DNA from 2 places in the Vibrio paucivorans genome. Region 1 is predicted to be linked to the other one. Evidence: riboswitches for the same ligand, from Rfam matches in the RefSeq annotation. Region 1 holds a riboswitch; the other holds the start of a gene.
What was found. A riboswitch is a leader RNA that binds a small molecule or an ion and turns the genes downstream of it on or off. The one in region 1 is predicted to bind cyclic di-GMP.

Region 1 (6,009 bases):
AATTTAGGTGGTCAAATTACTCCTGATGGTCGATTCCTCGTAATGGTGAATCGCAGTAATTCGGGCTTTAACTTGGCTAAACAAGATTTGGAAACGGGGGCAGTGCAAATTCTGACTAAGACTTTGCTTGACGAGTCTCCAAGTATTGCTCCTAATGGCGGCATGGTCATTTACAGCTCTATCTACAATACAACCAACGTACTTTCGATGGTGTCGATAGACGGACGTTTTAAAGCTAGATTACCGGCAACAAACGGGCGTGTTAGAGCGCCTGCGTGGTCACCGTTTTTGTAGCAAGTAAGTATCAATAAGTAAGGAAAATAAAATGCAACTTAATAAAGTTCTTAAAGGGCTACTAATCGCGCTACCTGTACTAGCAGTGACAGCATGTAGTTCAAGTGATGAAGCAACAGATGCATCTGGTGCTGAAACTAACCAAACTACAGCTGGTTCAGAAAATGGTGTAGATACTACAGTTGTTTCACCAATCGATGCGAACAGCCAACTTACTGAGCAAGAGCTTAAAGAACAAGCTCTTCGCGAAACTCAAACAATTTACTTCGCGTTCGATAATGCAACTATTGCAGGTGACTACGAAGAAATGCTAGCTGCGCACGCTGCGTACCTAAGCAAAAACGTAGACATGAAAGTAACTATCGAAGGTCACGCTGATGAGCGCGGTACTCCAGAGTACAACATCGCTCTAGGTGAGCGTCGTGCACAAGCTGTAGCTAAGTACCTACAAGCTCTAGGTGTTCAAGCTGACCAAATCTCTATCGTTAGCTACGGTGAAGAGAAGCCTCTTCTACTAGGCCAATCTGAAGAAGTATACGCTAAGAACCGCCGCGCAGTTCTAGTATACTAATCGAGGATACGCCTCATGTTCAGTAACTTTAAGCGCGTTGTTACGCTTACGTTACTGGCAAGTGCAGCGAACACTGCGTTCGCTGCACCAGCTCCAGTATCAGACCTTAACAGTGAAGCACCCGCGCAGAAATCCCAACCTGTAAGTTCTTCTTCATCAGAAACTGACATCGAACGTCTGGAGCGCTTGCTTGCCAATCGCAATCAAGTTCAGTTGCAAATGCAACAACAGATCGATGATATGTCTCTTGAGATCAGCGAACTACGCGGTCAATTAGAAAAAAATAGCTACGACATGCAGCAAATGTTGCAACGTCAACGCGAGCTATTTATCGAACTCGATAAAATTCGTGGCGAAATGAAAAACGCGGCGAAAGTAGTACCAGTCGACTCCAAAACAGATGAGCCGAAAGGGACGTTCAGTAGCAATATTGATGAGCAAACGGCTTATCAGAATGCTGTTGATATGATTCTAAAACAGAAAGACTACTCAGGTGCGATCGTCGCATTAGAGCAGTTTCAAAAAGATTACCCAGACTCAAGCTTCGCGCCTAATGCTCACTACTGGTTAGGGCAACTTTATTTTGCTAAGAAGCAAGATAAAGAAGCGGTGAAGAGTTTTGCAGCGGTTATTACTTACAAAGACTCAAACAAACGAGCGGATTCTCTAGTTAAGCTTGGCGACATCGCAGAGCGAAACAACAATGCTGAAGCTTCTAAGAAATACTACCAGCAAGCGATCGACGAGTATCCAGGTAGTGCTTCTGCCAATGTTGCTAAGCAAAGGCTGAGCAAGTAACTCGGCTATTTCAACTTAAAGAGGCGGCTTTACCAAATTGGTAATGCCGCCTCTTTTGCTTCGTTATTAGCTAAATGTCTTTCTGTTATACGCTATAGGTTGCAGCGTGAACTTTCCTTTTCCCAAGCTAACCTGAATCTACTTTGATCTTATTAGCTAAGAGGGGTTACAATACTCGGATTACTGGAAGTTGCGTAGAGCAAGAGCAATGAGCCACATACTAGATACAATTGATACAGTTTACCCTTTCCCACCAAAACCAGTCCCGCTGACAGACGAACAAAAACAAGCGTATATCGCGAAGATTAAGGTTCTGTTGGAAGAAAAAGACGCGGTTTTGATCGCACACTACTACACCGATCCTGAAATTCAGGCACTCGCAGAAGAAACCGGCGGCTTTGTTGGTGATTCACTTGAGATGGCTAAGTTCGGTAACCGCCACTCGGCGAGCACATTGGTGATTGCGGGCGTTCGCTTTATGGGTGAATCCGCTAAGATTCTAACGCCAGAAAAACGCATTTTGATGCCTACGCTGGAAGCTGAGTGTTCTCTAGACTTAGGTTGTCCTGCAGACAAGTTCACTGAGTTCTGCGATGCTCACCCCGACCATACTGTCGTTGTTTACGCCAATACATCTGCTGCGGTAAAAGCGCGCGCAGATTGGGTGGTAACCTCCAGTATCGCACTAGAAATCGTAGAGCACTTAGACGCCGAAGATAAACCAATCATCTGGGGGCCAGACCGTCACCTAGGTTCTTACATAGCTAACCAAACTGGCGCAGATATGCTTCTTTGGCAAGGTGAGTGTGTGGTTCATGATGAGTTCTCTGCTGACGCATTGCGTAAGATGAAAGGCTTATACCCAGAAGCAGCAATTTTGGTTCACCCAGAATCACCAGAAAGTGTCGTTGCTTTGGCTGATGCGGTTGGCTCTACTAGCCAGCTTATTAAAGCAGCGAAAGAGTTACCGCAACAGAAAATGATTGTGGCAACTGACAAAGGTATCTTCTTTAAGATGCAGCAATTGGTGCCAGAGAAAGAGCTCATTGAAGCGCCAACGGCCGGAGCGGGTGCAACATGTCGTAGTTGTGCTCACTGCCCTTGGATGGCAATGAATGGCTTGAAAGCGATTGAGCAAGCGCTACGTGATGGTGGTGAAGAGCACGAAATTTTCGTCGATGATGAGCTACGTGTTAAATCCCTTATTCCGCTTAACCGCATGCTTGATTTTGCAGAGCAGTTAAACTTGCAGGTGAAAGGTAACGCTTAACACTTCTGATCAAGTTCAAATAACGAAAGCCAGTCTTATGACTGGCTTTTTTACGTCTAGTGAGCGCTACTTCTATGCTGGACTAATACTCATTAGATTCACCGCTGATATCCTTATTGCTTGTTGTATTTAATTTATGAATTAAATTGGCGATTATTACTAATTAAAACATATACTTACATAGCTTATTTATACTAATTTGGCGATACAATTTATCGGTTAAATATCAATTTGGGATAATGATTCCATCAGTGAATTGATGTCTTTTCCATACGCATGTTATTGCGCTAAATTCCGTTCGCTCAATCACATTTCGGCAAACCATTCGAAAGGGTGGGACGCAAAGCTTCCGGTCTGTCGGCACTGGGTTACCAATGCCTATGATAGCGGGGTTGCCACTTAGATTTATCGACTCTTATGTTTTTATACATGGAGAAGATGAGCTGTATCTAAGTGATCAGCATGCGCCGAGGTGGGGCATTAATTTGTCAGCCAATTTAGAGGACATGTGATGAAATCATTACCAAATAAATCAATATTAGCGTTGGCTCTTGCGAGCTTAAGCTCAGGTGCGTTTGCTCACGGCTACGTATCAGAGGTGAATGGCGGGGTGGCTGCTGGCCGTGCTGCGTTATGTAAGTTTCCAGCGCCAGACACTAAAGAACAAAACACTGATTGTGGTGCGATCCAGTATGAACCACAGAGTGTTGAAGGGCCTGAAGGCTTCCCTGAAGCCGGCCCTCGAGATGGGAAAATCGCAAGTGCAGAAACGAGTTTAGCAGTAGCACTTGATGAACAAACAGCAGACCGTTGGGTTAAACGTCCTATTCAGTCTGGAGTCCAGACTTTTGAATGGACGTTCACGGCTAACCACGTTACTCGTGATTGGAAATACTACATTACTAAGCCAGACTGGAATCCAAACGCAGCGCTTTCGCGCGATTCGTTTGATCTAACACCATTTTGTGTTGTTGATGGAAATATGACTCAGCCACCGATGCAGGTTAGTCACCAATGTAATGTGCCAGAGCGCGAAGGCTATCAAGTGATTCTTGCGGTATGGGATGTGGGCGATACTGCTGCCGCATTTTACAACGTCATTGACGTAAGATTCGATGGTGATGATCCGGAAATTCCTGATTGGAGCCAAGGTGGTCAGATCAACCCGACTATGGATCTTAGCGTCGGTGACACTGTATACACTCGTGTATTTGACCAAGTGGGCGAAAATGACAGCTACCGTACAGAGCTAGAGATCACCAACGAAACATTGGGTAAAGCGAAAAACTGGTCTTACGCATTAGCAACTAAGATCAACCAAGAGCAAACTAAGCTGCAAGCAGGCCAGTACTCAGAGGGTAGCTTTACTCCTGTATTTGGTACTAACCCTGTCTACCTGAAATCAGGCAGTGGATTAGAGAGTGTCGAAATTGGATATGACATCTTAAATCCTGAGCCGGATTACGATCTTGCGGTCGAAGGCTTAGCTGAAGAGTATGTTATCTCTAGCGAGCCAACTACTCTGGATCTTACCTTAACGGCTGAAGGTGATATTAACGCTGAGCTGACGGTTTACAACCACCATCAAGAGCCACTAGCAAGCTGGACTGGCGACATTAAAAACGGTGCAAGTGAAGATGTTGTTCTGGAACTCAGCAAATCTGAGCCGGGTCATCATATGTTAGTTAGCCGTGTGAAAGACGCGGGTGGCAACCTTGTTGATCAGCAAACGCAAGATTTCCACTTAGTTGACGAAGACGTAACGCCTCCGCCATCGGATGATTATGACTTTGTATTCCCACAAGGTTTAGAGAGTTACACTGATGGTACTAAGGTTCTGGCTAGCGATGGACGAGTATACCAATGTAAACCTTTCCCAGAGTCTGGCTATTGTAAACAGTGGTCTCCAACGGCTACTCAGTATGAGCCGGGCACTGGTTCCCACTGGGAAATGGCTTGGACTAAAGTGAACTAATCAAACTACGCTCAATAAAGCCTCACAGATGTGAGGCTTTTTTGTATGTGTGGGGCTTTTGAATGTGATGATTACTCCTACTAAATCTTCCCCGTGCGCAGAAAAGTCGCATTACATGAGGAGTGAGTCATGACGAGGTTCTAATTATCTGATATATCTATGTATAGAAAGAGTTCTAGAAGTAAATGGAATTAGGTAAACGATGACTCTATGGCTTTATCTTAAGAAATGGATGCGAACAAGCTTATTCAAGATCAACAACCGAAATCTTGTATTGCTCACGCTGGCCTACATTTTTATCTCATGGGGCCTGCTGGAACGCGCGGGGGAACATGAGCTTACCGACAACGTATCATTGTTCTTCTATTACTTGATGGTGACAGCTTCAACAGTTGGATACGGCGACTATTCACCAGTCTCCGATGCTGGAAAGTGGGCAGTGACACTGTTTGTTATCCCTGGTGGATTAAGCTTGTTTGCCGCTGTACTCGGACGCATAGCTGGCGGAGTGATTGAATACTGGCGAGCAGGAATTTTAGGAAAACGGAGAATGCGCGTGGAGAACCACATATTGCTATTGGGCTGGAACGGGCAACGTACCATGCACTTGATACGGATGTTGCAACATGAGGAAGCGGGGAAACGACCAATTACCCTGTGCAGCCGCTCTGATATTGAGAACCCATTGCCGGGCGAGATAGGCTTTGTGCGTGTAAATAGCTACACCGACGGGCAGGAGATGGACAAGGTCAATATTGAGAAGGCCAGCTGCATAATTGTCGACAACTTAGAAGACGATGTAACGCTTTCTGCAGCGCTTTATTCTTCTAACCGCAATCCTAATGCGCATTTGTTGGCGTATTTCAAAGATGAAGCGTTGAGTTCATTGTTGAGCCAACATTGTCCTAACGCGGAATGTATTCCGGCTGTAGGAGCTGAAATGCTGGCAAAAGCTGCGGTTGATCCTGGCTCTAGCGTGCTTCACCAAGAGCTTTTAGCCTCGACCAGAGGCATGACTCAATATTCAACAGTGTACCCGCAAGATGCCAACGAGACACGGATTGAGTCGGTGTTCATGTTCATGAAATCAGCCCATGATGC
Region 2 (6,009 bases), 820 kb from region 1:
GATATGATGCGCTAGCTCTTTTCATGCTCAATGACCTCCTAGTTAAGATACTTAATAGAAAAATTTAGGATCCAGATCACAAAGCGTCAAATGGATTTCGGGACTAATTTTGGCTGCTTTTTACCAAATAAATTGATGCGAAATAAAAAGGCTTTAAGCTTCAATCGTTAACGATTTTTTTAAGCGAAAAGTTTTCTCAAAAATAATCGAAATGGATAGAAAAAAGCCGCCTTATAGGCGGCTTAGTGAGGCATTATATTTCTAGAGATTACTTATCTAGGAATTTTAGGAACTGCTCAGAGAACTGCCAAGACTCGGTTTGGAATGGTACTCCGTCTTTAGAGCTAGAACAGGTTGCTGAGGCCCATTCATCCATGCATGAGTGATCTCGGTTGATAGACCAGAAAGAAAGGTATCTCAGGTTCTTCTCTTTAGACCATGTCGCTAGGCGCTCTGCTTGCTCAAGAGAAATAGAATCAACACGCTGATCGTTCAGGCCTTGCATTGGGATCATGCCAAGTTTTTGGTACAACTCTTCATCGCTAAGCTCAGGGTAAAGCGGTGCCATTAAGGTTTTCAAGTATTCCACGGTCAGAATAGAAAGCTCTGCGGTGTCATCGACATAGTTCTCATGATACCAAGGGCCGAAACTCATGGTCATTGGGTTTACACTGTCGATCTCTAAGCCAGCTTCTACTGCAGGTACTACAACTTCATTGAATCCGCGTACGATGTCTGGCGCAGCAGCGAGAGTAAAGCTCACTTTTAACTGAGGATATTCAGCTTGCAAGCGAACCAGTGCGCCAATCATGCGCTCCATTGCTTCAGCATCGTTCTCACGTCCCATCTCAACGTCGAAGTCTAGGTGATAAACCTGATAGGTATCGATGACTTTCTTGTATTCGGCGTAGAGTAGATCTTCGCTACTACATGCTTGTGACAAGTAACGACCGTTCGCACCGCCGAATGAGATAAGTACGTCACCACCTTCGGCGCGCAAATCATCGATCTGTTTCTTACCCCATTGCTCCGAGACTTTCATCTCTGGCTGTCCACCCCATAACGCTTCACATACTTCGGGATCCCACTCACTGCCTAGAATAAACGCCAGCGTAAAGAGTTTGTTTCCAGATTGCTGAGAAAGGTCGACTAAGCTTTCCATTCCACCGTTGGTCCAATCCGCATTGATGTTGGTGTCTTTGTATGGCGCGAGAATGTTCGCATGACCACCCGAAAGTTCAGTAAATGATAGGGTAAGTGTCCCGGCTTCGCTGACAACCGCAGAAGTCGTTGTAAGCATGTATTCTTTGCCATCAACTTCAACAACGGGTGTTGAGACCGCATAAGTTCCTGGTCTTAGCATATCGTAACGTTGAGCATCACCCGTTGAAGTGACGTGCTGATACATATCGCCTTCACTGTGTACAAGCGTTACCGAAGTTGATTGATTCTCTGGCAGACCTTGAAGCTCTACATAAGTCTCAAAGAAATGAGTGGTATCTACAGCTTGAGTAGACTCAGTGACCTCTGGAGACGTTTCTTGATCTTTATTTGCTACGAATTGGTAATCTGCCTGACCATCCATTAGCAACTGGTGAAGCGTATTGTTGAGTCGGTAGCCTTCAAGGTTGGCTTGGTATCGTGTCGCATCGGTAAGGCTAGTGACTGCGGTTTGTTGACCATATAGGGCTTGATAGAAGCTTTGGTCGCCTGTATCTAGCTCTGTTATTGTTAGCGTAGTGCTTTCCACGATATCACTCGTAGGTAAAGTGACACTAAAGCTTGCAGGGTATATTGCCTCACCATAACCCCAAGTTAACTGGGCTTCGTTGCCTTCTTCAGTTAGGGTTTGATCTTGGCTTGCAGGATCTGCTGGGTATGCGCCAACTGGGTTCACATCGAGAGTGTAGTCACCATAAGTTAACGAATCGAGCGTCGTAGAAGTTTGCCAGTCGAGCGATACTGATTGCTGGTAGCCATTAGGGCCAGATAGTGTGGCAGTTGCTTGCTGGTTTGCAACGTCACTACCCGGGGCCGCTGGGGCGGTGAGTGTAATCACGCCGTCGCCCGTTTCAACGCCATCTAAATAGACTTTCACATCAGAGATGGTCTCTGGTGTAGCGTTCATGCCTAAGCCAAATTGTAGTGAGATCGCACTCCCCACAGGAAGCATACTGTTGATCCAGCTTTCATCTGCGTACGTTGTTGTTACTTGGATTAAGAACTGGCCATCATCAGTTTGCGTGGAGCTAACCGCGATGTTACTTGGGTAGCTTATCCCTGCAAAATTTCCCCATACCGATGTAACGTCGAGTGGTGATACGAACGTCATTACCATGCCGTCGATATCAACTTCTTGCGCAAGAGTATTGGTCATTTTGATCGACATGTTTGACCAAGTCGCCGACGCACTATCGACAATGACTTCAGTTTGAACGGGTGCAGGTTGAGGTGCCTGCGTTTTCGCGTGTTGGATAACAATAAGTTCATTGGAATGAACCATGGCAGGGAAATAGGCGCTGGTAAGCGCCAGTGCGGTACTCACCGCAAGTAAACATGTTTGCTTTTTCATTGTTTTTACCTTCGTTTATAAGAAAACGAGCAGTAAGTGCAACAATATTTGGTTAACGATAAACCAGATATTTGTGGTAGCTCCGCTACCTTAGACTGAGTCCTTAGGCCGGAAGCTTTGCGTCCTTGTCTTTCGAAAAGTTTGCCGTTGACACAAACAACCCAGACGTATCTTTGTATAGTTTTTGTCGATTTTAAAATTTGGAAAGTTGATAGTGTGAATATCATTCAAGAATTCAATCTATTGATAATTTGTTCAATATATCAATATGTTACATCATGAATGTCGTTGGGTTTTGGTATTTGTTATCGATATGTTTCACGGGGAGGTTAGCTCGGAGCGTGGGCAAATAATATCAGCAAGATTGATACATTTAGGGGAGGTTATTCAGTGGACGATGTCAATGCCTCTACAGCAGATTCTATGTACCATTTCTTGTATTCATTATCGCACCAGCGTTTGTTCAACCGGCGTTTATTGAACTCTGCACCAATGGCTACTTTGGTTTGTGTTGTTGGGCGTTTGTAGTACAAAGTTTCACACAATTGCATATTGGTCATGTTTTGCGGATAGGCGGTGACTGGGCTACCTCGCATACCCAGTTGGCTTGCTTGTTGATTAGAACAACCAGAGAGCAAGATAGCACCAAGGGCGAGAAGACCGATACGAAACATGTTTACCTACTTAAGTTATTGTCTTTACTTTGGTTTAGCCCTATCAGTGTGTAGCGGCCACTGATGGCAAGAGCGTTGAACCACCATAGCAATTGTGGTGTAAGTTGGTCAAAACTAATCGAAAAAACCACAGCTGAGCTGGTGTTAAAGGTAAATGTATCCCGTGCTGAGGAGCGAAATGATAGTCACAGCTTTTGTTGCTAGTGGTATCTATTTGTTTCGCGATTAACTAAACTTAGGGGATGCCCTAATTAAAGTTCAATGAGTTTGGGCCGAAGTAGAAGTATCAAAGGATTGAGGTTGTTAATACATGAGTGAAGCATCATTTGCCCAGAAGCGCCAATATTATCGCTTAAAGTACCCTAAGCGCGCTCGACCTGTGGTGCGAGTTCAGGGTGACTTATACCATGTGAGTGAAGTTTCCGAAAAAGGTATACGTGTTGTTGTTAATCAGTCGTCATCTTTTCATCAAGGGTTCCAATTAAGAGGAATACTGGATTTACACGATGAAAGCCAGGTACAAATTGAAGGGGCGATATTGCGTTTAGACAACAATGAAATCATTGTGCAATTGACTCGAGGTCCGAGCTTCAAAGATATGGTTCAGGAGCAACGACATATCCGCAACAAGTATCCGACTTACTTCGCTAAGCTGCGCGAATACGCTGCATAGAAAAACCGCCGAATAGGCGGTTTTTTTGATTTTTGTGTTTGGCTGAATTTACGTTTACCACATTAAGTCGTCAGGAACGACGAAATCTGCATACGGGTCGTCTTCTGGTGCGATCTCTTCTTCAGTCGTTTTGGTTTCAATGATGGTTTCGTCATCACGCATTGCGATTTTCTTTGCAACGGAGCCTGGGATAACGACATAAGACTCACCATAACGCGCAATCGCTAAAATACCTTTTGCCAGCTGGTCTTGTACCAAAGATTCTACGTAGATCGACTTTACGAATTTGCCGTCTGTGAAGTTGTATTTGATATCACCGTCTTTCAGATCGATTTTGTTCATGTCGATAAGCTGTTTCACTTGAGCACGAATCTCTTTCGACAGCTTTTCTTGGTTGCGCTGTTCGTTCAGCGCTTTATCGCGTTCTTGTTGAGCCTGTTTATTCGCTTCAACGGCTGCTTTCGCTTCGCGAGCTTGGACGCGAGATTTCTTAGAGCCTTTTTTTGCCTTTTTCAGCTTCTTTTCGTTCACTAAGCCTGCTTTTAGCATTTGCTCTTGTAGAGTTAGTTTTGCCATGGTCGATCCAATTCAGTCATTTGCGCGACATTTTAGCGCCTCGCTACACGCAAAGAAAGGGTACGTCTTCAAGAATCTGGAGCGTTCAGAGGCAATTCAATGCTAAAGGTGGTGCCTTCTCCCAATGTGCTTGATGCCTTAATGTCGCCACCTAGCAATCCAGTGACAATATTATAAGCAATGTTGAGCCCTAGACCCGAGCCGCCTTGACCAAGCCGTGTGGTGAAAAATGGGTCAAATATCTTGGACAAGTGCTTCTGCTCAATGCCGCATCCGTTATCCGCCACCTTGATACAAGCGGTGTTAGCGTTGGTTAGTGTACATCGAATAGTGACGAGTTTTTGTGACGTGTCCTGTTCGGAAAATGCATGGGCGACCGCGTTACTGAGTAAATTCATGAGCACTTGTGTTAATGGCCCTGGGTAGCTATCCATGGAGATGGCACCTTCAAATGCTTCTTCGAGTTCTATCTGATGGCGCGTCAGGTTTGGCGTCATGGTGACTCTTAATTCATGGAGAATTTCAGGTAAGTCGAATTGTCTGCGCTGGTAACTGGATTGGTCTACCGCCACTTGTTTGAAGCTGGTGATGAGCTCTGCTGCCCGGTGGAGGTTGCGTTCAATGCTGTCTGCGGATTCGGAGCTCTGTTCAATGTATTGGTCTAAAACGGAGCGCTTCAGACCTTGTTCTAATTCAGCGACAAACTCTTTGTTGATGTCTTTGATCGTGGTGGAAACCATGAGCGCATTACCGATAGGTGTATTTAGCTCGTGGGCAACCCCCGCTACTAAAGAGCCGAGCCCTGCGAGCTTTTCAGATCGCACGAGTTCATCTTGGGTGGCTTTCAGTTGTGCTAGGGCTTTTTCTAGCTCTTGTGTTCTTTCGGCGACTCTCTGTTCAAGTTCTTGGTTGTGTTTGTTGATGGTTTCTAGATGTTCACGGCGTGCTATCTCTGTATTAGCCGCGCTTTCGAACCAGTAACGCCATTTGTCAGGAATGGATGGTACGCGGATAGGATCGCGCTTTGGTAGTTCCTCGACAAACTTTGCCAATTGCAGTGCTGGTTGGCTAAAGCTCCAGTGTTGGTAAAGCACAACAAACAGTAGCAATAGGGCGAATACGCCCCCCAATATCAAATAGGGCAAAATAGCGCCTAGGATATGCGATCGAATTTGCGACATGGGCAGCTCAACCACTAGGTTCCATGGGGTGTTATCCAACGAATAACTGAGCCAATAGCCATTTGCACTACGTTGTAACTCCCCTTGAGGCACAGTGTGAGTCTCTCCTGCGGGGACAAAACTGAACACTTGTTCGTGCGTGACTGCTTCGGTTTTTGATTTAAGCGCGCCTTCGCTGTCACCCACAACAAGCCCTTGGTTGTCTACCAGTACCAAGCGGCCAATATGACCATGTGCTTTGGACAATATTTTATCGAGCACTTTTAACGTGATATCAGTACCTACCGCACCGATAAACGTGTCTTGGTTGTAAATTGGGGCGAGTAAGGACAC

Region 2: another riboswitch for cyclic di-GMP. It lies ahead of ACXABW_RS08925 (hypothetical protein); the one in region 1 lies ahead of gbpA (N-acetylglucosamine-binding protein GbpA).

What each region holds. Positions count from the first base shown of each region.
Region 1 covers NZ_CM133230.1:1,125,529-1,131,537, forward strand. Annotated here, with positions in the region: gene tolB (Tol-Pal system beta propeller repeat protein TolB) at 1-294, shown strand, start outside; gene pal (peptidoglycan-associated lipoprotein Pal) at 326-865, shown strand; gene ybgF (tol-pal system protein YbgF) at 881-1,663, shown strand; gene nadA (quinolinate synthase NadA) at 1,872-2,933, shown strand; cyclic di-GMP riboswitch class I at 3,239-3,333, shown strand; gene gbpA (N-acetylglucosamine-binding protein GbpA) at 3,445-4,908, shown strand; gene ACXABW_RS05375 (potassium channel family protein) at 5,111-6,009, shown strand, end outside.
Region 2 covers NZ_CM133230.1:1,949,038-1,955,046, reverse strand. Annotated here, with positions in the region: gene ACXABW_RS08930 (hypothetical protein) at 1-25, opposite strand, end outside; gene ACXABW_RS08925 (hypothetical protein) at 269-2,572, opposite strand; cyclic di-GMP riboswitch class I at 2,645-2,728, opposite strand; gene ACXABW_RS08920 (hypothetical protein) at 2,956-3,246, opposite strand; gene ACXABW_RS08915 (PilZ domain-containing protein) at 3,557-3,919, shown strand; gene ACXABW_RS08910 (DUF2058 domain-containing protein) at 3,974-4,495, opposite strand; gene ACXABW_RS08905 (ATP-binding protein) at 4,564-6,009, opposite strand, start outside.